Regions from separate parts of the Streptomyces sp. NPDC023481 genome, predicted to be linked through region 1. Evidence: riboswitches for the same ligand, from Rfam matches in the RefSeq annotation. Region 1 holds a riboswitch; each other region holds the start of a gene.
The links. Region 1 has a riboswitch for cobalamin ahead of ACZ3ZD_RS31395 (CoA-acylating methylmalonate-semialdehyde dehydrogenase). Riboswitches for the same ligand answer to the same signal wherever they lie in the genome.

Region 1 (5,791 bases):
GCGCGACGTCGATCTCACGGTGGAGGAAGGCGAGCTGTGCCTCGTCGTCGGGCACACCGGCGTCGGCAAGTCCACGCTCCTCGGTGCCGTCAACGGGCTGGTGCCGCACTTCACCGGCGGCACCCTGTACGGCCGCGTCACCGTCGACGGCCGTGACACCGCCGAGAACCCCCCGCGTGAACTCGCCGACGTCGTCGGCGTCGTCGGCCAGGACCCGGCCGACGGCTTCGTCACCGACACGGTGGAGGAGGAACTGGCCTACGCGATGGAGCAGTTGGCCGTTCCAGCCACGACCATGCGCAAGCGTGTGGAGGAGACCCTCGACCTGCTCGGCCTCGCCGACCTGCGCCACCGGGCGCTGCACGAACTGTCCGGCGGCCAGCAGCAGCGCGTCGCCATCGGCTCGGTCCTCACCGCCCACCCGCGCGTCCTTGTCCTGGACGAACCCACGTCCGCCCTCGACCCCACCGCGGCCGAGGAGGTCCTCGCCGCCGTCACCCGGCTCGTCCACGACCTCGGCGTCACCGTCCTGATGGCCGAGCACCGCCTCGAACGCGTCGTCCAGTACGCGGACCGCGTCATCCACCTGCCCGGCGACGGCCGCGCCCGCATCGGCACCCCCGCCGAGATCCTGCGGACGTCCACGATCGCGCCACCGATCGTCGAACTCGGCCGGACCGCGAAGTGGTCACCGCTGCCGCTGTCCGTCCGTGACGCCCGCCGCGCCGCCGCACCACTGCGGGCCACGCTCGCCGACCGTGCGCCCGTACCCGTGCGGTCCCCGCTGACGGACGGCGAACGGACACGGCTGCTGAGCGCGCGCGGCATCACGGTCGCCTACCGGGGTGTCGCCGCCGTTCGCGAAGTCGACCTCGACCTGCACGCGGGTGAGGTCACCGCGCTGATGGGCCGCAACGGCTCCGGAAAATCCTCCCTTCTGTGGGCCCTGCAGGGCTCCGGACCGCGCCGGGCGGGAAGCGTGCGGGTGACCGGCGACACCGGCGGTACGGACCCTCACTCGGTACCGCCGGCCCAGGCCCGTCGGCTCGTCGGGCTGGTTCCGCAGACCCCGGCCGACCTGCTCTACCTGGAGAGCGTCAAACAGGAACTCGACCAGGCCGACGCCGAGTCGGGTACCGAGTCGAAGGCGCGCGCCCTCCTCGACCGGCTCGCGCCGGGCATCGACGACGCCATCCATCCCCGAGATCTCTCCGAGGGGCAGAAACTCGCGCTGGTCCTCGCCATCCAGCTCTCGGCCGCGCCCCGGGTCGTCCTGCTCGACGAACCGACCCGGGGTCTGGACTACCAGGCCAAGACGGCACTGATCGGCATCGTGGACGCCCTCGCGGCGGAAGGCCGTACGGTCGTCGTCTCCACGCACGACGTCGAATTCGTCGCCCGTGCCGCAGACCGCGTCGTGGTGATGGCCGAGGGCGATGTCGTCGCCGACGGCCCGACCACGGACGTCATCGTCTCCTCGCCGACCTTCGCCCCGCAGACGGCGAAGATCCTCTCCCCGCTGCCGTTCCTGACGGTGCACCAAGTGGCACACGAGCTCGCCACCCACTGTGACGAGGGAGCACGCCCATGAAACCACGCACCGGCGCCGCCATCCGGCTGACCCCACGCGTCGGCGTGGTCATGGGACTGGCCGCCCTCCTCGGACTGGTCGCCTTCTTCTGGCCGTTCGTGGTCGCGCCGGGCACGTTCGGCTCGAACTACGCGCCCCCGCTGATCTTCGGCGTCCTGCTGGTGCTCGTCCTGTGCGTGGTCCTCTCGGAGATCGCCGAGGGCGGCATCGACTCCAAGGCGCTCGCCATGCTGGGCGTACTCTCCGCCGTGAACGCCGCCCTGCGCCCGCTCGGCGCCGGAACGGCGGGCATCGAGACCGTCTTCTTCGTCCTGGTCCTGGCGGGGCGGGTCTACGGCCCCGGCTTCGGTTTCGTCCTCGGCTGCACGTCGCTGTTCGCCTCCGCCCTGATCACCGGGGGAGTGGGGCCGTGGATGCCGTACCAGATGTTCGGCTGCGCCTTCGTGGGGATGCTCGCCGGGTTCCTGCCCAGGGCGAGCGGCCGGCGCGAGGTGCTGATGCTGGCCATGTACGGCTCGCTGTCCGGCTACCTCTTCGGCTTCCTGCTCAACCTCTCCTTCTGGCCGTTCTCCCTGGACCCCAACAGCTCCATCGCCTACCTCCCGGGCCTGCCCTTCACCGAGCAGTGGCACCGTTACGTCGCGTTCGACCTGGCCACCTCGCTGGGCTGGGACACCGGCCGGGCGGTCACCAACTTCGTGTGCCTGCTGCTGGCCGGACCCGCCGTCCTGACCACCTTCCGGCGCGCCGCCCGCAAGGCCCGCTTCCGGGCGCCGGTGCGCTTCGCGGCCCCCCGGACGGCCGCATCCGAGCCCCGCTGACCTCGAACACCACCGGAACCCGGGCTACGGGGGTGGATTTACTAGGACGTCCAACTATATATTCGAGGGGTAGGCCCGCGGTGCAGGGAAGCCGGTGTGATTCCGGCACGGTCCCGCCACTGTGACCGGGGAGTACGCCGTCGAGCAGGACGCCACTGACGAGCTGGATGTCGGGAAGGCGGACGGCGCGCGCTGATCCGGGAGTCAGGATACCGGCCGCGGGATGTTCCGTGTTGTCCACGAGGATGGAGCTGACACGCATGGCACCGCTGCGTATTCACGATCCCGGCGGACTCGGCCGCCGGCGTCACTCACGCCGCATTCCCGTCGTCACCGCCTGACGGTTCGCCCGCCATACGCGTTCTCGCGCTGCCCCCGCACACACGTGCACGCCACCGCGTCCCTGTGTGCCGGTTCGGCGCGCCATCCCGGATCACCCGCACCTGACGAGAGCAGGCACCCATGATCCGTCCGAACGACTCCGCCAACGTACGTGAGTTGACCCACTTCATCGATGGCAGGCACACCCCGGGAACCTCGGGGAACCACGGCGACGTGTACGACCCCAACACCGGCGAGGTCCAGGCACGCGTGCCGCTGGCCGACCGGGCCGAGACCGAGGCGGCGATCAGCGTCGCCGCCGAGGCACAGCGGGAGTGGGGCGGGTGGAACCCGCAGCGCCGCGCCCGCGTCCTGCTGCGCTTCCTGCACCTCGTCGAACAGGAGAAGGACGCGCTCGCCCGGCTGTTGTCGTCCGAGCACGGGAAGACCATCGCCGATGCCCACGGTGACATCCAGCGCGGTCTGGAGGTCGTGGAGTTCGCCGCGGGCATCCCGCATCTGCTCAAGGGCGAGTTCACCGACAACGCCGGCACCGGCATCGACGTGCACTCCCTGCGCGCCCCGCTCGGAGTCGCCGCCGGCATCACACCGTTCAACTTCCCGGCGATGATTCCCCTCTGGAAGGCCGCGCCCGCCCTGGCCTGCGGCAACGCCTTCATCCTCAAGCCTTCGGAGCGCGACCCCTCCGTCCCCCTCAGGCTGGCGGAACTGTTCCTGGAGGCGGGCCTGCCGGCCGGCGTCCTCAACGTCGTCAACGGCGCCAGGGAAGCGGTCGACACCCTCCTGGAAGATCCCCGCGTCGCCGCCCTCGGCTTCGTCGGTTCCACACCCGTCGCCGCGCACGTCTACGCGACCGCCGCGGCCCACGGCAAGCGTGCCCAGTGCTTCGGCGGCGCCAAGAACCACATGATCGTGATGCCGGACGCCGATCTCGACCAGGCGGTGGACGCCCTGATCGGCGCCGGGTACGGCTCTGCGGGCGAGCGCTGCATGGCCGTCTCCGTGGCCGTCCCCGTGGGCGAGGACACCGCCGACGCGCTGGTGGCCCGGCTGAAGGAGCGCATCGGCGCGCTGCGCATCGGCCGCAGCGACGACCCCCAGGCCGACTTCGGCCCGCTGGTCGGCAGGGACGCCGTCGACAGAGTCCGCGAGTACATCGACCTCGGTGTCGCAGAGGGCGCCGAACTCGTCGTGGACGGCCGGGGCTTCGTGCTTCCCGGTCACGAGAAGGGCTTCTTCGCGGGGGCGTCGCTGTTCGACCGGGTCACCCCGGCGATGCGCATCTACCAGGAGGAGATCTTCGGGCCCGTGCTGTCGGTCGTGCGCGCCGCCGACTACGAGGAGGCCCTGCGCCTGCCCAGCGAGCACGCCTACGGAAACGGCGTCGCCCTCTTCACCCGCGACGGGGACACGGCCCGGGACTTCACCCGGCGTGTGAACACCGGCATGGTCGGCGTCAACGTGCCCATCCCGGTGCCGGTCGCCTACCACACCTTCGGCGGCTGGAAGCGGTCCGGATTCGGCGACCTGAACCAGCACGGCCCGGACTCGATCCGCTTCTACACCCGCACCAAGACCGTCACCTCCCGCTGGCCGGCCGGGCTGCGCGAGGGCGCGAGCTTCACGATCCCCACGATGGGCTGAGTGCCGTATGACCACCACCTGGCTCACCGAGGACCAGCAGGCCCTCGTCGAGACCACCCTCGACTTCGCCCAGGACCACCTGGCACCGCACGCCCTGGACTGGGACCGCGACAAGCACTTCCCCGTCGATGTGCTGCGCAAGGCGGCCGGGCTCGGACTCGGCGGCGTCTACGTCCGCGAGGAGTCCGGCGGTTCCGGCCTCACCCGCACCGACGGCGTGCTCGTCTTCGAGACCCTCGCCTCCGGCTGCCCGTCCATCGCCGGGTACCTCTCCATCCACAACATGGTCGCCTGGATGATCGACCGCTACGGCGACGACCCCCAGCGCGACCGGTGGCTGCCCCGTATCTGCGCCATGGACGACCTCGCCAGCTACTGCCTGACCGAACCGGGCGCCGGTTCCGACGCGGCAGCGCTGACCACCAGGGCCGTCCGCGACGGCGACCACTACGTCCTGACCGGCGTCAAGCAGTTCATCTCCGGCGCGGGCGCCTCCCAGGTGTACGTCGTGATGGCCCGTACCGGAGGCGCCGGCCCTGACGGCGTCTCGGCCTTCCTCGTCGACAAGGACGACCCCGGGCTCACCTTCGGCCCCGACGAACGGAAGATGGGCTGGAACGCCCAGCCGACCCGCCAGGTCGTCCTGGACGGCGTACGACTGCCCGCCGGCCGGCTCCTGGGCCGCGAGGGCGAGGGCTTCCGCATCGCCATGAACGGCCTGAACGGCGGCCGCCTCGGCATCGCCGCCTGCTCGCTCGGCGGCGCCCGCAGCGCCCTCGACCGCAGTCTCGCCCACCTCGCCGACCGGGAGGCGTTCGGCGCACGGCTCCTCGACGCCCAGGCGCTGCGCTTCCGCCTCGCCGACATGGCCACCGAGCTGGCCGCCGCCCGTGCCCTGGTCCAGCAGGCCGCGGGAGCCCTCGACCGAGGCGACCCACAGGCACCGTACCTGTGCGCCATGGCGAAGCGGTTCGCCACCGACACCGGGTACTCGGTCGCCGACCGCGCACTCCAGCTGCACGGGGGCTACGGCTACCTCAGCGAGTACGGCATCGAGAAGATCGTCCGCGACCTGCGCGTCCACCAGATCCTGGAAGGAACCAACGAGATCATGCGCGTCATCGTGGCCCGCGGCCTGACGGAGGTATGCGGATGACCGCCACCGACGAACCCGTCCTGTTCCACACCACCGGCCGGGCCGCCCACATCACCCTGAACCGGCCCAAGGCCCTCAACGCCCTCAGCCACGAGATGGTCCGCCGCATCGACGACGCGCTCGGCAACTGGGAGCGCGACCCGGCCGTGGAGACCGTCGTCCTCACCGGTGCCGGGGAGCGGGGCCTGTGCGCGGGCGGCGACATCCGCAGCATCCACGACGACGCCCGCAACGGTG
Region 2 (5,791 bases), on a different contig from region 1:
CCAGCCCCTTGCCGGGCAGCCACTCCATCGTGCCGTGCTTGCCCATGTGCACGACCGCGTCCGCGCCGAACGTGTTCTCCAGCCACCGGTAGGCGGCCATGTAGTGGTGCGACGGCGGCATGTCCGGGTCGTGGTAGATCGCGATCGGGTTCTCCCCGAAGCCGCGCGGCGGCTGGATCATCACGACGACGTTCCCGAACTGCAGGGACGCCAGCACGATGTCGTCACCGTCCACGTAGAGGCTGCCCGGTGGCTCGCCCCACGCCTCGGTCATGGCGTCCCGCAGCTCCGGGTCCAGCTTCCCGAACCACGCCCGGTAGTCGGCCAGCGGCACCCGGGCGGGCGCGGCGGCCAGCTGGTCCTCGGTCAGCCACTCGACGTCGTGGCCGCCGGCCTCGATCAGCCGGTGGATCAACTCGTCGCCCTCGGACGGGTGTCCGCTGACGCCGTACCCGGCGTCCCGCAGCGCGTCCAGCACCCGTACCGCCGAGGCGGGCGTGTCCAGGCCGACCGCGTTGCCGACCCGGGAGTGCTTGGTCGGGTACGCCGTGAAGACCAGGGCGATCCGTTTGTCGGCGTTCGGCTTGTGCCTCAGCCGGGCGTGCCGGACGGCGATCCCGGCCACCCGGGCGGCCCGCTCGGGGTCGGCGACGTACACCGGGACCTCGTCGGGGCCCTGCTCCTTGAAGGAGAACGGCACGGTGACCAGCCGGCCGTCGAACTCCGGGATCGCGACCTGCATCGCCGCGTCCATGGGGGACAGGGCCGCGTCGGACTCCTGCCACGCGGCCCGCGAGGAGGTGAGGCACAGCCCCTGCAGCACCGGGACGTCCAGGTCGGCGAGCGCGCCGATGTCCCAGGCCTCCTCGTCACCGCCCGCCGAGGCCTGGGAGGCGTGCGTGCCGCCGGCCGCGAGCACGGTGGCCACCAGCGCGTCGGCCCGGCCCAGCAGCTCGTACAGCGCGGGGTCCGCGCCGCGCAGCGAACCGCAGTACACCGGGAGGGCGTTGGCGCCCTGCGCCTCGATCGCCTCGCACAGGGTGTCCACGAAAGCGGTGTTCCCGCTCAGTTCGTGCGCCCGGTAGAACAGCACGCTTACGGTCGGGCGGCCGTCCCGGACCTCGTACGAGCCGTGCACGCCGAACTCCGGCATCCCGCGCGGCTCCTCGAAGCCCTCGCCGGTCAGCAGCACGGTGTCGGACAGGAACCGGGACAGCTCCAGCAGGTTCGCGGGGCCGCCCTCGACCAGGTACTTCAGCGCCTCCGCGACCACACCGGCCGGCACCGACGACTCGGCCATCAACTCGGCGTCCGGCACGGCCTCGCCGCCCAGCAGCACGGTCGGGATCCCGGCCGCCTTCAGTGCGGCCAGCCCGTCCTCCCAGGCCCGCTTGCCGCCCAGCAGCCGTACGACGGCGAGGTCCGCGCCCTCGATCAGGCCCGGCAGCTCCCCGGCGACATCGACCCGGGTGGGGTTGCCGATGCGGTAACCGGCGCCGGCGGCCCGGGCCGCCAGCAGGTCCGTGTCGGCGGTCGACAACAACAACACTGTGCTCATGCGGGCGCTCCCGGTGGAATGAAAGGCAGTCCTTGCGGCGCGCCCGACTCGATGAGCCGCCAGAGCGCGTCCGTGTCCGCGTGCTGTTCGATCAGGTCGCCGAGCCGGTCGAGCTGCTCCTCGCGCAGCGCGGCGAAGGAGGTACCGGGCGCGGGCACGAAGCGGCGGCCCGCGGCGGCGGCCACCTCGCGCAGGAAGGCCCGCCGGAAGCCGTCCGACTCCAGCGAGCCGTGCCAGTGGGTGCCCCAGGTCTGGCCGACCCGGCAGCCGTCCAGGAAGGGTTCGCCGCCCTCGACGGTGGCCACGCCGTGGTGGATCTCGTAGCCGTCGACCCGCTCGCCGAGGGCCTCGCCGCTCGGCCGGGTGAGGGTCTTCTCGCGGGCGAAGCGCACCCGGACGGGCAGCACGCCCAGGCCGGGGACGGCCCCGGCGCGGGACTCGACGTCGTCCTCGATGTGCTCGCCGAGGATCTGGAAGCCACCGCAGACGCCGAGGACCGGGCGCCCTTCGGCGGCCCGCCGGACCAGGGCGTCGGCCAGCCCCCGCTCCCGCAGCCACGCCAGCGCCCGTACGGTCCCGCGCGTGCCCGGGACCACCACGAGGTCGGCGTCCGCCAGCTCCTCCGGCCGGTCCACGAACCGCACCACGACACCCGGTTCGGCCGCCAGCGCGTCCACGTCGGTGAAGTTGGACATCAGCGGGATCGCGCACACGGCGACCCGCAGCACGTCCTCGCCGACCGGGGGAGTGACCGTGGACTCCCGTACGGTGCCCCGCAGGGACACCCGCAGCCCGTCCTCCTCGTCGATGCCGAGCCCGTGCCGGAACGGCAGCACGCCGTACGTCCGCCGCCCGGTGAGGTCCCGGAGCATGTCCAGGCCGGGCTCCAGCAGGCCGACATCGCCGCGGAACTTGTTCACCAGGAAGCCGGCGACCAGCTCCTGGTCCTCGGGGGAGAGCAGGGCGACCGTGCCGAAGAAGGAGGCGAAGACGCCCCCGCGGTCGATGTCGCCGACGACGAGCACGGGCAGCCGCGCGCCCCGCGCGATCCCCATGTTGACGATGTCGGTCCGCCGCAGATTGATCTCGGCCGGGCTGCCCGCCCCCTCACAGATCACCGCGTCATACGTGCCCCGCAACTCGGCCAGGCAGTCCAGCACCGTGCCCAGCAGCCGCTGTTGGCGCCCGCCGTGGTACCCGCGCGCGCTCAGCTCGCCCACCGGTCTGCCCAGCAGCACCACCTGGCTGCTCTGTTCGCCGCCGGGCTTGAGCAGCACCGGGTTCATCAGCGCGGTCGGCTCGACCCGGCAGGCCTGGGCCTGCATCGCCTGCGCCCGGCCGATCTCGGCACCCTCGCGCGTCACGAACGAGTTGAGGGACATGTTCTGCGCCTTGAACGGCGCGACCTTCACGCCCTGGCGGACCAGCCAGCGGCAGATGCCGGCCGTCACGACGCTCTTGCCGGCGTCGGAGGTGGTGCCGGCGACGAGGAGACCACCGTTCACTTGCCGCGTCCCTTCAGGATTCGGCGCGCGAGAAGCGTGCTGCCGAGGGCGAGCAGGCCGACCCGGCGGGAGAGCCGTACGGCCCGGTCGATGTCGGTGACCCGGACCGGCCGTCCGGTGGCGCCGTTGAGCACCGGGCGGTGCTCGACCCGGCCGCCGTAGGAGAGCGTCCCGCCCAGGCGGACGCCGAGGGCACCCGCGAAGGAGGCCTCCACGGGCCCGGCGTTGGGACTGGGGTGCCGGCGCGCGTCCGCCCGCCAGGCGCGCAGGGCGCCACGCGGATCCGGTCCGGACGCGGCGGCGAGTACGGCGGTCAGCCGGGCCCCCGGCCAGCCGGCCACGTCGTCCAGGCGGGCGGAGGCCCAGCCGAACCGCCGGAAACGCGGCGACCTGTGCCCCACCATCGCGTCCAGGGTGTTGACCGCGCGGAAGCCGAGCAGCCCCGGGACCCCGGCCACCGCGCCCCACACCAGGGCGCCCACCACCGCGTCGGAGGTGTTCTCGGCGACCGACTCGACCACGGCCCGGGCGATCCCGTCGGCGTCCAGCGACTGCGGGTCCCGGCCGCACAGATGGGGCAGCCGCGCCCGAGCCGCCTCGACGTCCCCGGACTCCAGGGCACGCCCGATCACGCGGGCCTCCCGGACCAGCGAGGTGCCCCCCACGACGGCCCAGGTGGCGGCGGCGGTCAGCGCGACGGAGGCGGCAGGGGAGGGGCGTACGGCACGCGCGGCCAGCGCGCCGAGTGCGACGGAGCCGCCGGCGCACAGGGCGGTGTGCAGGGCGCCCCAGCCACGGTGGTCGTGCCACAACGCGCCTTCCACGGCGCCCGCCGCCCGGCCGAACGCGGCGACGGGATGCCCGCGGCGCGGATCGCCGAGAAGCAGGTCCCCGAGGACGCCGGCGGCGGCGCCGTACGCGTACGTGCGATCGGCACCCATCGGTTCAGCCGGCCGTGGGGACGGGAACGGGCCTGGTAGGGGTCGTCGTTCGGCAGCCGGGCATGGCGATATGTGTCCTCACTCAGGGTGTCCGCGCCCTGGTAATACGACGTGAATCGACGGTGAGAGTTCCTGGCTCCCGGGGTTCGTCTCCCCGGTGACAGTGGCGGGACCGCGCCGGATTCGCACCGGCTTCCTCTCCTGCCGCCGTAGTTGGCCCAGGCAGTCCACCACGCGCCCCAAACGACCGTCAACCTGCCTTTGACCTGGGACGCCGGACTGTGCTGAGGCCCACACCGCCGACACGCCCAGGCCCTGCCGGGCCCCGCTGGAGGGGGCGCCCGGCAGGGCCTGGGGGACGGTCCGGGACCGTCGGGGTGTGGCGGCGATGAGGTGGACGAGGCCGTCAGGACTTGGCGACGATCAGGTGGATGCCGTACGCCACCGCCGCCGCGCAGGCCGCGAAGCACACGTACGCACCGGTCACCGCCAGCCCGGCGGAGCCGCCCTGGGCCGCGGCCTTCTCGCGCCGGGCCAGGCCGTTGATGCCGAGGGTGAACAGGGCCACCAGGCCCACGGTGAACGCGAGGCTGACGCCGAAGACGGAGCCGAGGGCCGCCCAGTCGATCTTCATGGGGATGCTTCCTTCAGTAACCGTGACGCGGGGTCAGACCGTGGCGGCCGGCGGGCCGGCCGGGGCCGGTTCGGCGGGGGCGGTGGTCTGCTGCGGGAACGTGAGGCCCAGGTCGGGGGCGACCGTGCCGGTGGGCGGCGGGATCACGGCGGCGATGGCGGTGGTGACCACACCGGCCGGCTCGTCGGGCTCCTCGACCACGTTGGTGTGGTCGACGACCTCGCGGCGGGAGATCTTCCAGATCGCGGCGCTCGCGGCGACGAGGAAGACGGCGACGGCGGCGGTGCCCCAGTCACCGAGGCCGGTGACGGACTCGGCACCGGCGCCGACCAGCGCGGCGGCCGGCAGGGTCAGCGCCCAGGCGACGAACATGCGCGTCGCGGTGGACCAGCGGACCACACCGCCCTTGCGGCCCAGACCCGCGCCCATCACCGAGCCGGAGACGACGTGCGTGGTGGAGAGGGAGAAGCCGAGGTGCGAGGAGGCCAGGATGGCGGTCGCGGCGCTGGTCTGCGCGGCGAAGCCCTGGCGCGGCTCCAGGTCGGTCAGGCCCTTGCCCATGGTGCGGATGATGCGCCAGCCGCCGATGTAGGTGCCGAGCGCGATGGCCAGGCCGGCGGAGAGGATCACCCAGGTGGGAGGGTTGGAGCCGGGGGCGAGCGAGCCGCCGGCCACGAGGGCGAGGGTGATGATGCCCATCGTCTTCTGGGCGTCGTTGGTGCCGTGGGCCAGGGAGACCAGGCCGGCGGAGGCGATCTGGCCGGCGCGGTAGCCCTTGCGGGTGGCCTCGCCGTCCGCGGTGCCGCCGATGCCGTAGGAGAACCGGGTGGCCAGCAGCGAGGCCAGGCCCGCCACGATCGGCGCGGCGACGGCCGGCAGCAGCACCTTGGTGACCAGTACGTCACCGTGGACGGCGCCGAAGCCGGCGGAGGCGACGGTGGCGCCGACCAGGCCGCCCATCAGGGCGTGCGAGGAGCTGGAGGGCAGGCCCACCAGCCAGGTCAGCAGGTTCCAGAGGATCGCGCCGACCAGGGCGGCGAAGATGACCTCGGGACGGATGCCGGTCTCGTCGACGAGACCCTTGGAGATCGTGTTCGCGACCTCCACGGAGAGGAAGGCGCCCACCAGATTGAGGGCGGCCGACATGGTGACC
Region 3 (5,791 bases), on a different contig from region 1:
TCGTCACTGCCCAAGGCTGACACGAGCTTCAGCCCGAGCTGGAAATTCTCCACTCGGGCGCCCGCGCCTTCACCCGCTGCAGCGGGCACATCGGCCGTACAAAAGCAGCGAACCAGCCGCGCCTACGTGAAGACCGGCCAGTTCCGCGATCCGCTCCACGGCGTCCTTCAGGTGATCGGCCGCCAGATCGCCCACCTGGCCGCATGCTTCGCACACCGTGTGATGGTGTGGCTCGGAGCTGACGCCATAACGCTTGGGCCCCGGTCCGTGGACCGCGTGTGTCAGGCCGGCGTCGGTCAGGGTCTCCAGGGTTCGGTAGACCGTCGCCTGGTCGAACGGCACGGCCAGCCGACGTAGTTCGCTGCAGACCTCCGCGGACGAGAGGTGGGCTCCCGATGCAGAGAGCAGCCTGAGGGTACACAGGCGACTGGCGGTGCAGCGCAGGCCGTGGAGACGTAGCAGCGTGGGGAGTTCCGAGGGCGTCGCCGAGCCATGGTGGGCCGACGGCGGAGTCGCGGTCACGTGTCTGCCTTTCTCGCCGCGGTCGAGGAGTCGGGTGCACGGGCTGCCTTTATGGCGCCGGCGCGACATGCGAGGTCCTAGGTCCAACGCCTGATCGCAAGGTACCGTTCTTACTGCTAGCGTGCACCTGCATACGACTCGCAATAACGTCGGAGGACGTTGGACATGGCGCTTTACACGCTCCCGGAACTTCCGTACGACTACTCGGCGCTCGCCCCGGTCATCAGCCCGGAGATCATCGAGCTGCACCACGACAAGCACCACGCGGCGTACGTGAAGGGCGCCAACGACACGCTGGAGCAGCTGGCCGAGGCGCGGGACAAGGAGTCGTGGGGCTCGATCAACGGGCTGGAGAAGAACCTGGCCTTCCACCTCTCGGGCCACATCCTGCACTCGATCTACTGGCAAAACATGACCGGCCCGAAGGACGGCGGCGGCGAGCCCCTGGCCCAGGACGGCGTCGGTGACCTGTCGGACGCGATCACCGAGTCCTTCGGCTCCTTCGCCGGCTTCAAGGCCCAGCTGACCAAGGCCGCGGCCACCACCCAGGGTTCGGGTTGGGGTGTGCTCGCCTACGAGCCGCTGAGCGACCGCCTCATCGTCGAGCAGGTCTATGACCACCAGGGCAACGTCGGCCAGGGCTCGACCCCGGTCCTGGTCTTCGACGCCTGGGAGCACGCCTTCTACCTGCAGTACAAGAACCAGAAGGTCGACTTCATCGAGGCCATGTGGCAGGTCGTCAACTGGCAGGACGTGGCCAAGCGCTACGCCGCCGCCAAGGAGCGCGGCGACAGCCTGCTGCTCAAGCCGTGACGCCGTAGCACACCTCAGGCGTCCTGCCTCGTGATCGTCTTCTCACCCTTCACGTCGGCAGGCGGTACAACGAAAGGCTCCCGCAAGGCAGATCCTTGCGGGAGCCTTTCTGTGGCCGGCGCCCGCCCGAGTCAGGTCAACCTGCGTCCGCGGTACGAGCGTTCCACCGCTCCTCGACCTTGGCCAGCCGCCAGTAGCCGATGGCCGCGGCCCAGACCACCACGAACAGGCCGACGATGACGTAGCCGACGTTGTCCAGGTCCAGGCCCGCGATCCAGCCGGAGGCGTCGTCACTGAGGCCCAGCTTGTCGTGCAGCACCCCGACCAGCTCGATCGTGCCGACGAAGAAGGCCACTGCGATGGACAGGCCGGTGATGGTGAGGTTGTAGAACACCTTGCGGACCGGGTTCGAGAACGCCCACTGGTAGGCGAAGTTCATGAAGGTTCCGTCCAGGGTGTCGAACAGGCTCATACCGGCCGCGAAGAGCAGCGGCAGGCACAGGACCGCGTACCAGGGAAGGCCGGCCGCGGCGCCGTTACCGGCCAGGGCGAGGAGCAGCACCTCGGTGGTGGTGTCGAAGCCGATGCCGAAGAGGAAGCCGAGCGGGAACATCTGGCCGGGACGGCGGATGGACTTGGTGAGCCGGCCCAGAATGCGGTTCATGAAGCCGCGCGAGTCCAGGTGGGCCTCCAGCTCCGCCTCGTCGTAACGTCCGGCTCGCATCGCCTTGAAGACGCGCGCGATCCCGACCAGAGCGACCAGGTTCAGGGCGGCGATCAGGTACAGGAACCCTCCGGAGACGGTGGTGCCGACGGTGCCGAGGACCTGGTGGGTGTGGGAGCCGTCGTTCATCAGGGTGCCGGCGAGCTTCGCGCCGCCGGCGACCAGCGCGGCCATGGCGACCACCACACTGGAGTGGCCGAGCGCGAACCAGAAGCCCACCGACACCGGCCGCTGGCCGTCGGCCATCAGCTTGCGGGTGGTGTTGTCGATCGCGGCGATGTGGTCAGCATCGAAGGCGTGCCGCATACCGAGGGTGTAGGCCGTGATGCCCAGACCCACCCCGAACGCCTTGGTCCCGACCTCGTAGTGGTGCGGCACGACGAGCAAAAAGAGGATGCCGAAGGCGACCACGTGCAGGGCGACGATGACAGCCAGGAGGCCGGCGGTTCGGACGGTGTCCTCGCGGCGCCAGCGGAAGGAAGGGGCGGCGGTGGTTTCGGGCACGCCTGGGGACAGGGTCATACGGTCACGCTCCAGCACCTCGTGGATCAGTTTCGTGCTGCCGTGGCCGGTCTCCTGGCTGACGGGTCATCGCGCCCGCCCCTGCCTTCCCGGCCGTGAGGCCAGTGGCAACGCTTGGGGCGGGAACTCCCCGATCACAGTGGCGAGGGCCGCTCCGGACTGAGTCCCTGAGGGACTGTCACCGGTCTTCCCGAACACCACGGCCCGCCCACCCTAGAAGGCAGGAGGTCGCGGCTGCAAGGCTGCACAACTGATGAGGTATGGAGGCAGGGTGCCGGTGACTGCGATGATGGGCCCATGCATCTCGTCCCCGCGGAACGTGCCGGGCAGCGGACCATCGACGGCCATCGGGTCTGCGACGCCATCGCAGCCGTCGGCGAGCCCGGGCGGGTACGCGCCTGGGCCGACCGTTTCTCCCTGCTCTCCGATCCCGGACGCCTGTCCCTGCTGCTGGCCCTCCACGAGGCGGGCCCCATCGCCGTCTCTGACCTCGCCGTGGTCACCGGGATGCGGGACACCGCCGTGTCCCAGGCCCTGCGTCTGCTGCGGGCCGCGGGCGCGGTGGAGGGCGAGAAGGACGGTAGGGTCGTGCGCTACCGCCTCGTCGACGGCTCCCTCGCCGCGTTGCTGAGCCACTGCACGTCACACGATGCAAGCGCCGACAGCACAATGTCGCGAGGAGCAAGTGGCGCAGGACCACGATAAGGATCGCAGCTGCGCGCCATTGCCGCCGGTCTCGGACAGGGCCAACAGCGGCTCTTGAACCGGGAGGAGTGTTGATGGACCGCATTCGCCGAAGCCTTTTCCGCTGTCCAGCAGTCGGCACCAGAAGGACGGATTCCGGGCTGGGGCGGCGAATTTCCTGATGCAGCTTTCGCCACGTCCGGCTGTGGACGAGTTGGTGTTCACCTGCCCCTCATGGAACTCCTCCCGGCGGCGTGCGGCGTGCGGCGTGCGGCGTGGGGTCGTCGCTCCGGCCGGTCGGTTCAGGCGTGTGCGTGCCCGGTGCGGCGGCGAGAGATTCGGCTGAGGAGGAGGTCCACGACGAGGAAGGCGGCGAGTGGGATCCCGAGCAGCGGGACGTAGTAGCCGACCACGGCGACCATCGCTGCGCCGGGCACCAGCACGTACACCGGTACCTGCCGCCAGGCGCCGCGGGGGATCGGGCGGCCGAAGGCGGAGCCGCGGCCGCGCTGCCACCACATGCGGTAGCCCCAGAGGGTGAGCAGGACCAGGGCCAGGGCGAGGACGGCCAGCGCGATCTGGTTGGCGAGGCCGAACAGGGTGCCGGTGTGGGCGTCGATGCCCCACCGGGTGAGCTCGGCCGGCATCGGGTAGTCGGCGAAGCGCAGGACGTCGGTGACCTTGCCAGTGGCCGGGTCGACGGCGATCGAGTCCTGGCTGGGGCCGCTGCCTGGGCGGACCCGCCTGAATCGCCGGCCGTGTGGGGTGGGGCGGTGGTGGGCGGTTCGACGGACGGGGGCGCTGCTCCCGGGGCGTACGGGTCTCACCTCATCGGTCGGTTGATCGGAACGGTGAGTTCCGCGCCGTTGGTGTGATGTGGAGCACCCAGTGGCCTGTGAACGCCGGGGCCGGCCGAGGTAGTGGACGTCATAGGCCGGCCGGACCGCATGCACGGCCCGGCCGACTCGGTGGGACTCCTCGGCGTTGCGCTGCGACTGGAACAGGGAGTCGGCCGATGCGGGCCGCCTTCGCCTTGTCCTGGGGCGATGGATCAGGCGATCCCGTCCAGCTTGCCTTTCCTGGCGTCGTCGACCAGGGAGGAGAACTGGTCGGCGCTCATCTGGACGCGCTGGCCGAAGTCGTCGGTCAGGACGATGCGGCGGTCGTCGGGGGCGGTCGGGTCGACGAATAGCTGGGGACAGCCGCAGTTGCAGTTGCCGCAGAACGTGGCCACGGGCTCCAGCCCGCTGGTGTCGGTCATGCTGCTCCACCTCCGTGGACATGGGCGTGCGGCGCTCCGGTGTCCGGGCCGGTGCCGCGGGGACTGTCCGGGGGATACCCGGCGCGGATGCGGCGGACGCGCGACCCCGACGTATCCAGGGGGCGCGGGGATGGCGGGTGTGCGCTGCTGCTCCTTGGAGTGCTTCCGGTGCTTCGATTTCGCCAAGGTGGCCGGGAACTGAACGGCACCCGCATCCGACTCGTAAGGAGGAGGCGGGTCGAACACGCAACAGCTCCGTGGGCGGTGATGCGTATGCCTGGGCCGGGGGAGAGATCCTTTGGACGCGTGGCAGCATCAGGTGTCGTGAGTGTGTCCCTGGTGGTGCGGAGCGTGCGCGCGGCGGTGTTTGCCGCGCTGTGCGTGCTGCTCGCTGCCGGAGGGCATGCCCTGGCAACGGGCATGGCGCCGCCGGTGTGGGTGCAGGCCGCCGGGTTTGTGCCGGTGTTCGCGGTGGGCTGTCTGTGGGGCGGCCGTGAGCGGTCGCTGGCCGCCATCGGCATGGGGACTCTGGCTTCCCAGGGCGGGCTGCACCTTGTCTTCCACGCCGTGCAGCCACACCACGCTGCGATGGTCATGCACGGCATGCCGATGCCCTCTGCGCATGCGTTGACGCCGCACGCCGCCGCCGTCCACGTCGGGGCGGCCCTGCTGCTGACCTGGTGGCTGCGGCGCGGCGAGGCGGCACTGTGGTCGCTGCTGCGGCGGACGGTCGCGTTCGTGCCGGGGCTCGCCGCCTGGTGGCAGGTGTCCGGCGAGGCATGGCGCGCGCCGGCCGGGCCAGTGCTTGTGCGTCGGGCCGCCGGTGAGCGGTGGGCCTTGCGGCAGGTACGGCTGAGGTACGCCGTGCACCGGCGGGGGCCGCCGGCAGGGATGTCGTACGCGTGTCGTACGTGATCTGAACCCGACATCCCCTTCTCTCATCCGTACGGAGATCCATCACCCATGTCCAGGACCCGCACCACCCTGCGCCGCGCCGGCGCCGTCACCGCCCTCACCGCCGCCGGGCTCCTCGCCGCCGCGGGCGTCGCTTCCGCGCACGTCACCGTCCACCCCGACAGCTACGCCAAGGGCGCCACGGACGGCGTGCTGACTTTCCGCGTCCCCAACGAGGAGGACAACGCCTCCACCACCAAGGTCCAGGTCTTCCTGCCGACCGACCACCCCGTCCTCGGCGTCCTGGTCCATCCGCAGGACGGCTGGACCGCCAAGGTCACCAACACCAAGCTCAAGACCCCCGTCAAGAC
Region 4 (5,791 bases), on a different contig from region 1:
TTCCCGGCCACCCTGCTGTGGCGGTTCCGGCTCTCCGCGCTGGCCATCCAGACCGTCCTGTGGGGCGGGTTCGGCCTGCTCTTCGGTGAACTGGCCGAACGCCTGCTGAACCCCAAGCCGGCAGCGGCCACCAGCGGCCGCGCGGTTCCGGCCGCGCACTGATTCCTTCCGGACAACAGAGGGCCCTTCGGAACCATCCGGGGGCCCTCTGGCGTTCTCCGGACACCGAGTCCGACGCAAGAGTGAGTACGGCTCGACAGTGCAGCCCGCCCCGACGCGGACCACCCGGCCGATGAGCGGAGGAACCGAGTGGCCAGAACCCCCCAGCCGCGCCACATCACCCTCGGCGGCCGTGAGGCGGTCGCCCTCACCCGGGAGGAATACGACCAACTCATCGCCAGCCGACGGCAGATCGGTGGCCAGAGCGCCCGGGTACGGGTCCTCGCCCAGCAGGCCAAACGCACCGAACAACTGCTTCATGACCTGGAGGCCCTGATCGCCTCACAGGGGGAGGACTGCACCGGGCAGGCCCACAGATCGTCGACGCCCTGTCTCCGCAGTTCCACTCAGTCAGATGCCACTGGCTCCTGCCTCCGCTGCGAGCTGGCGGCGTTGCTGCGCCGGCACCGGGATCCGGCGTCCTGAATGTCGGTGACGAGCCCTGGCCGACGTCCGGCACGGCCAAGGGGCGCCCGAGCCGCAGATTCCAGCGCCCGGCCCGGCCGCTGAGCCGGTCACCGTAAGGGGAGGCACATCGAGGCGCCAGAAGACAGCGGCGGGTATGTCCCACGCCGCAGTGATCGCCGTCCGCTCCACCTCCGGCTCGAAGACATCAGGGCCGGGACGCTCACGGCGTCCCGGCCCACCGAAGTGTCCGGTCAGGTCACGCGTCCGGCAACTCGCCGCGGACGGTGCGGGCGGCGGAGACCAGGTTCTCCAGGGAGGCGCGGGTCTCCGGCCAGCCGCGGGTCTTCAGGCCGCAGTCGGGGTTGACCCAGAGCCGTTCGGCCGGGATCGCCTTCAGCCCGGTGCGGAGCAGGTCGGCGGCCTCCTCGGCGCTCGGAACGCGCGGGGAGTGGATGTCGTAGACGCCGGGTCCGGCCTCGCGCGGGTAGCCGTGGGCGGCGAGTTCGCGGGCGACCTGCATGTGGGAGCGGGCGGCCTCCAGACTGATGACGTCGGCGTCGAGGTCGTCGATGGCCTGGACGATGTCACCGAACTCGGCGTAGCACATGTGCGTGTGGATCTGGGTGTCGGGCCGCACACCGCTGGTGGTGAGCCGGAAGGCTTCGGTCGCCCAGGCCAGGTAGGCCGGACGGTCGGCGGCGCGCAGCGGGAGAGTCTCGCGTAGCGCCGGTTCGTCCACCTGGATGACCGAGGTGCCGGCTGCTTCGAGGTCGCCGACCTCGTCGCGCAGCGCCAGGGCGACCTGGCGTGCGGTGTCGGCGAGGGGCTGGTCGTCGCGGACGAAGGACCAGGCGAGCATGGTGACCGGGCCGGTGAGCATGCCCTTGACCGGGCGGTCGGTGAGCGACTGGGCGTACGTCGTCCAGCGGACGGTCATCGGCTCGGGGCGGGAGATGTCGCCGACGAGGATCGGCGGGCGGACGTAGCGGGTGCCGTAGGACTGGACCCAGCCGTGCTGGGTGGCGAGGTAGCCGGTGAGCTGTTCGGCGAAGTACTGGACCATGTCGTTGCGTTCGGCCTCGCCGTGCACGAGGACGTCCAGTCCGGCCTTCTCCTGGAAGGCGATCACCTCCTGGATCTCCGCCTTGATCCGCTCCTCGTAGCCGGCGGTGTCGATGCGCCCGGCGCGCAGGTCGGCCCGTGCGGTGCGCAGTTCGCCGGTCTGCGGGAAGGAGCCGATGGTCGTGGTCGGCAGGAGGGGAAGGCGGAGGTGGGCGCGCTGGGCCGCGGTGCGTTCGGCGTAGGGCTGGGAGCGGCGGGCGTCGGCGTTGGTGACGGCGGCGGCGCGGGAGCGTACGGCGGGGCCGTTGGTGATGGGCGAGCCTGCTCGCGAGGCGAGGCCGGCGCGGTTGGCGGCCAGTTCGGCGGTGATCGTGCCGGTGCCCTGGGCGAGGCCCTTGGCGAGGGTGACGACCTCGCGCGTCTTCTGCCGGGCGAAGGCGAGCCAGCGCAGGATCTGGGGCTCGATGTCCCGTTCCGTGGTGGCGTCGAGCGGGACGTGCAGCAGGGAGCAGGACGCGGAGACGTCGACCCGGTCGGCCAGTCCGAGCAGGGTGCCCAGGGTGGACAGGGACTTGGCCAGGTCGTTGACCCAGATGTTGCGGCCGTTGACGACGCCGGCCACCAGCCGCTTGCCGGGCAGACCGCCTGCGGCGGCGAGGTCGTCGAGGTTGGCGGCGGCGGCCTCGGTGAAGTCCAGGGCCAGGCCCTCGACCGGTGCCTTGGCCAGTACCGGCAGGGCTTCGCCGAGCCGGTCGAAGTAGGACGCGACCAGCAGCTTGGGCCGGTCGGTGAGGGCGCCGAGGTCGCGGTAGGCGCGGCCGCCGGCGTCGAGTTCGGCCGGGGTGCGGTCCTGGACGAGGGCGGGTTCGTCCAGCTGGACCCACTCGGCGCCCGTGGCGCGCAGGTCGGCGAGGACTTCGGCGTACACCGGCAGCAGCCGGTCCAGCAGGGTGAGCGGCTCGAAGTCGTCCGGTACGCCGGGTGCGGGCTTGGCCAGGAGGAGGTAGGTGACCGGGCCGACCAGCACGGGCCGGGCGGTGAGGCCCAGTGCCAGGGCTTCCTTCAGCTCGGTGACCTGCTTGGTGGTGTCGGCGGCGAACACGGTGTCGGGGCCGAGTTCGGGGACGAGGTAGTGGTAGTTGGTGTCGAACCACTTGGTCATCTCCAGCGGTGCGACCTCCTGGGTGCCGCGGGCCATGGCGAAGTAGCCGTCGAGCGGGTCGGCGGCGACCGCCTCCCGGTGGCGTGCGGGGACGGCGCCAACCATGACGGTGGTGTCCAGGACGTGGTCGTAGTACGAGAAGTCGCCGGTGGGCACCTCGTCGATGCCGGCCTCGGCGAGCTGCCGCCAGTTCGTACGGCGCAGTTCCGAGGCGGTGGCACGGAGGGCGTCGGCGGTGACGCGCCCCTTCCAGTAGCCCTCGATCGCCTTCTTCAGTTCCCGGCTCTGTCCCTGGCGGGGGTAGCCGTGCACGGTGGACCGTGCTGCCGCGGCTGCGGGCTTGGTGGTCACGGAGATCTCCTTCGCGAGATGAATCCCTGAGATCCCTGGTGACGGGACGAGAGCGCGAAGGGGTGACGGACCCGGACGGGTACGAACTCGCGCGGCACGGCGCGGTCCTCCGTCCGGTATGTCGCCGACCCGCCCTCGAGGTCACCGGGATGTCCGCGCACGAGTGGTCCGGGCGCGGGCAGTTGGCAGGTCTTCGGACTCGCGGGCACGTCCTCACCGAGGAGGACTCCTACTGGCCGTCGCTTCCCAGGCCCTCCCGGGCCCAGTGCGTATGACGGCGGTCGTTCCCGCTCACCGCTGCGGGGCAGTCCCGGATTCCCACCGGGTTCCCTCTTACGACGCATCCCGCCTGGCGGACGGGGCGAACCAGCTGCACCCGCCACCCTACGGGGCCACCGTCGGACAAGGGAGCAGGACGTCCACCATCCGGACGGTGAGGCGGACCGATGCGCGCCGGGCAGGGCACAGGGCGGGAAGCCCGCCGCACACGCGCTTCCCGCCCTTCCCCTGTCACGCCGCCCGGGGACCCTCATCCCCTGCGGCGGCGCGGGTCCCTCGGCCCGCGCCGTACCGGGCCCTCAGACCGGTTCGTAGGTGTGGAACCCTCTGCCGGTCTTCCGGCCGAGGAGTCCGGCCTCCACCATCCGCTGGAGCAGCGGTGGAGGCGCGTGGAGCGGCTCGCGGAACTCGTCGTAGAGCGATTCGGCGATCGAGGCGACGGTGTCCAGTCCGATCAGGTCCGCGAGCTTCAGCGGGCCCATCGGGTGGGCGCAGCCCAGCTCCATGCCGGTGTCGATGTCGGCGGCCGTGGCGAAGCCTGACTCCGCCATGCGGATCGCCGACAGCAGGTAGGGGATGAGCAGCGCGTTGACGACGAAGCCGGCCCGGTCCTGGGAACGGATGACGGTCTTGCCGAGCACGCGGGCCGCGAAATCCTCGACCGTGGCGGTCGTGTCGGCCGAGGTGTGCAGCGAGGTCACGACCTCCACCAGTGGCAGCACGGGGACGGGATTGAAGAAGTGCAGTCCTACGACCCGGTCAGCGCGGCTCGTGGCCATGCCGAGTCGCATGACCGGGAGGGAGGAGGTGTTGGTGGCGAGGACGGCGGCGGGGTCCTCGATGATCTTGTCGAGGGCGGCGAACACCTCGGTCTTGGCGTCCGGGTTCTCCACCACGGCCTCCACGACGAGCTGCCGGTCGGCCAGGTCTTCGAGGTCGCCGGTGAAGACGAGGCGGGTGAGGGCGTTCCGCGCGGCGGACTCCTCCAGCTTGCCGCGCCGGACGGCGCGGTCGAGGGAGGCCGCCACCCGGTCCCGCGCGGCTCGGGCCGCGACGGCGTCGACCTCGCACACCACGGTGTCCAGCCCCGCTCGTGCGCAGACCTCGGCGATACCGGCGCCCATCTGACCGCCACCCACGACGCCGATGCGCCCGATGTCCCCGCTCACGCCCTGGCCTCCGTCCGGCGCACGAGGTGCCGGGTGTAGGCGTCAGGGGTGAAGAAGAGCGGCACCTCGGCTGCCAGAGCGGTTCGTTCGAACAGCGCGCGGGCCGCTTGGACATCTGCCCAGGGGTATGCGGCGCCGAGCGCGGCGGCCTCGTCGTCGAGCAGCCCGAGGACCGTCTCCCGGTCGACCACCCGATGGCGCAGCCACTGCCAGATCTGCACGCGGGCGATCTCGGCGGTCGCCGCGTCCTCCATGAGCCCGTACAGGGCGACGGCGCCCTGGCCGCGCAGCCAGGCGGCGAAGTAGCGCAGGGCGACGGCGACATTGGTGCGAACGCCCTCCATGGTCGGGGGGCCGCTGATGCGGCGCACCGACAGCAGGTCGACCGCCGTCACCTCCACGTCGTCGCGTGTCCGGTCGAGCTGGTGGGGGCGTTCGCCGAGGACGTCGTCGAAGACCTCGCGGCAGACGGGGACGAGGCCGGGGTGGGCGACCCAGGAGCCGTCGAAGCCGTCCTCCGCCTCGCGCTCCTTGTCCAGCCGCACCTTGGCGAGTGCGGCCTCATGGGCGGCCGGGTCCTTGTCCGGCACCTGTGCTGCCATGCCGCCGATGGCGTGGGCGCCGCGCTTGTGGCAGGTGCTGACGAGGAGTTCGGTGTAGGCGCGCATGAAGGGGGCGGTCATCGTGACCTTGGCGCGGTCGGGCAGGAGGAAGTCGGTGCGGTGGCCGAAGGTCTTGATCACGCTGAACAGGTAGTCCCAGCGCCCCGCGTTGAGGCCGGCGCTGTGCTCCCGCAGCTCGTAGAGGATCTCCTCCATCTCGAACGCTGCGGTGATCGTCTCGATGAGAACGGTGGCGCGGACGGTGCCGCGCGGGATGCCGAGCAGTTCCTGGGCGGTGACGAAGATGTCGTTCCAGAGCCGGGCCTCGTAGCGGTTCTCCAGTTTGGGCAGGTAGAAGTACGGGCCCTGCCCGGCGTCGATCTGCCGCTGGGCGCAGTGGAAGAAGTACAGGCCGAAGTCGACGAGCGCGGCGGGCACGGGGCGGCCGTCGTACTCCAGGTGCTCCTCGTCGAGATGCCAGCCGCGCGGCCGTACGACGATGGTGGCGAGCTGTTCGCCGAGCCGGTACTCCTTGCCCT

Region 2: another riboswitch for cobalamin. It lies ahead of ACZ3ZD_RS26065 (cobalamin biosynthesis protein); the one in region 1 lies ahead of ACZ3ZD_RS31395 (CoA-acylating methylmalonate-semialdehyde dehydrogenase).
Region 3: another riboswitch for cobalamin. It lies ahead of nicT (Nickel transporter NicT); the one in region 1 lies ahead of ACZ3ZD_RS31395 (CoA-acylating methylmalonate-semialdehyde dehydrogenase).
Region 4: another riboswitch for cobalamin. It lies ahead of metE (5-methyltetrahydropteroyltriglutamate--homocysteine S-methyltransferase); the one in region 1 lies ahead of ACZ3ZD_RS31395 (CoA-acylating methylmalonate-semialdehyde dehydrogenase).

What each region holds. Positions count from the first base shown of each region.
Region 1 covers NZ_JBVHJE010000019.1:181,919-187,709, forward strand. Annotated here, with positions in the region: gene ACZ3ZD_RS31385 (ABC transporter ATP-binding protein) at 1-1,591, shown strand, start outside; gene ACZ3ZD_RS31390 (ECF transporter S component) at 1,588-2,412, shown strand; cobalamin riboswitch at 2,474-2,647, shown strand; gene ACZ3ZD_RS31395 (CoA-acylating methylmalonate-semialdehyde dehydrogenase) at 2,875-4,398, shown strand; gene ACZ3ZD_RS31400 (acyl-CoA dehydrogenase family protein) at 4,406-5,554, shown strand; gene ACZ3ZD_RS31405 (enoyl-CoA hydratase/isomerase family protein) at 5,551-5,791, shown strand, end outside.
Region 2 covers NZ_JBVHJE010000014.1:193,958-199,748, forward strand. Annotated here, with positions in the region: gene cobN (cobaltochelatase subunit CobN) at 1-1,558, opposite strand, end outside; gene ACZ3ZD_RS26060 (cobyric acid synthase) at 1,555-3,063, opposite strand; gene ACZ3ZD_RS26065 (cobalamin biosynthesis protein) at 3,060-4,004, opposite strand; cobalamin riboswitch at 4,109-4,271, opposite strand; gene ACZ3ZD_RS26070 (hypothetical protein) at 4,411-4,638, opposite strand; gene ACZ3ZD_RS26075 (inorganic phosphate transporter) at 4,672-5,791, opposite strand, start outside.
Region 3 covers NZ_JBVHJE010000004.1:17,861-23,651, forward strand. Annotated here, with positions in the region: gene ACZ3ZD_RS10375 (Fur family transcriptional regulator) at 70-591, opposite strand; gene ACZ3ZD_RS10380 (superoxide dismutase) at 688-1,335, shown strand; gene nicT (Nickel transporter NicT) at 1,472-2,581, opposite strand; cobalamin riboswitch at 2,609-2,798, opposite strand; gene ACZ3ZD_RS10390 (ArsR/SmtB family transcription factor) at 2,879-3,286, shown strand; partial or broken gene ACZ3ZD_RS10395 (PepSY domain-containing protein) at 3,568-4,104, opposite strand; gene ACZ3ZD_RS10400 (hypothetical protein) at 4,317-4,526, opposite strand; gene ACZ3ZD_RS10405 (hypothetical protein) at 4,851-5,441, shown strand; gene ACZ3ZD_RS10410 (YcnI family copper-binding membrane protein) at 5,490-5,791, shown strand, end outside.
Region 4 covers NZ_JBVHJE010000004.1:64-5,854, forward strand. Annotated here, with positions in the region: partial or broken gene ACZ3ZD_RS10275 (CbtA family protein) at 1-162, shown strand, start outside; gene ACZ3ZD_RS10280 (hypothetical protein) at 310-645, shown strand; partial or broken gene ACZ3ZD_RS10285 (histidine phosphatase family protein) at 671-831, opposite strand; gene metE (5-methyltetrahydropteroyltriglutamate--homocysteine S-methyltransferase) at 884-3,202, opposite strand; cobalamin riboswitch at 3,370-3,588, opposite strand; gene ACZ3ZD_RS10295 (3-hydroxybutyryl-CoA dehydrogenase) at 3,781-4,650, opposite strand; gene aceB (malate synthase A) at 4,647-5,791, opposite strand, start outside.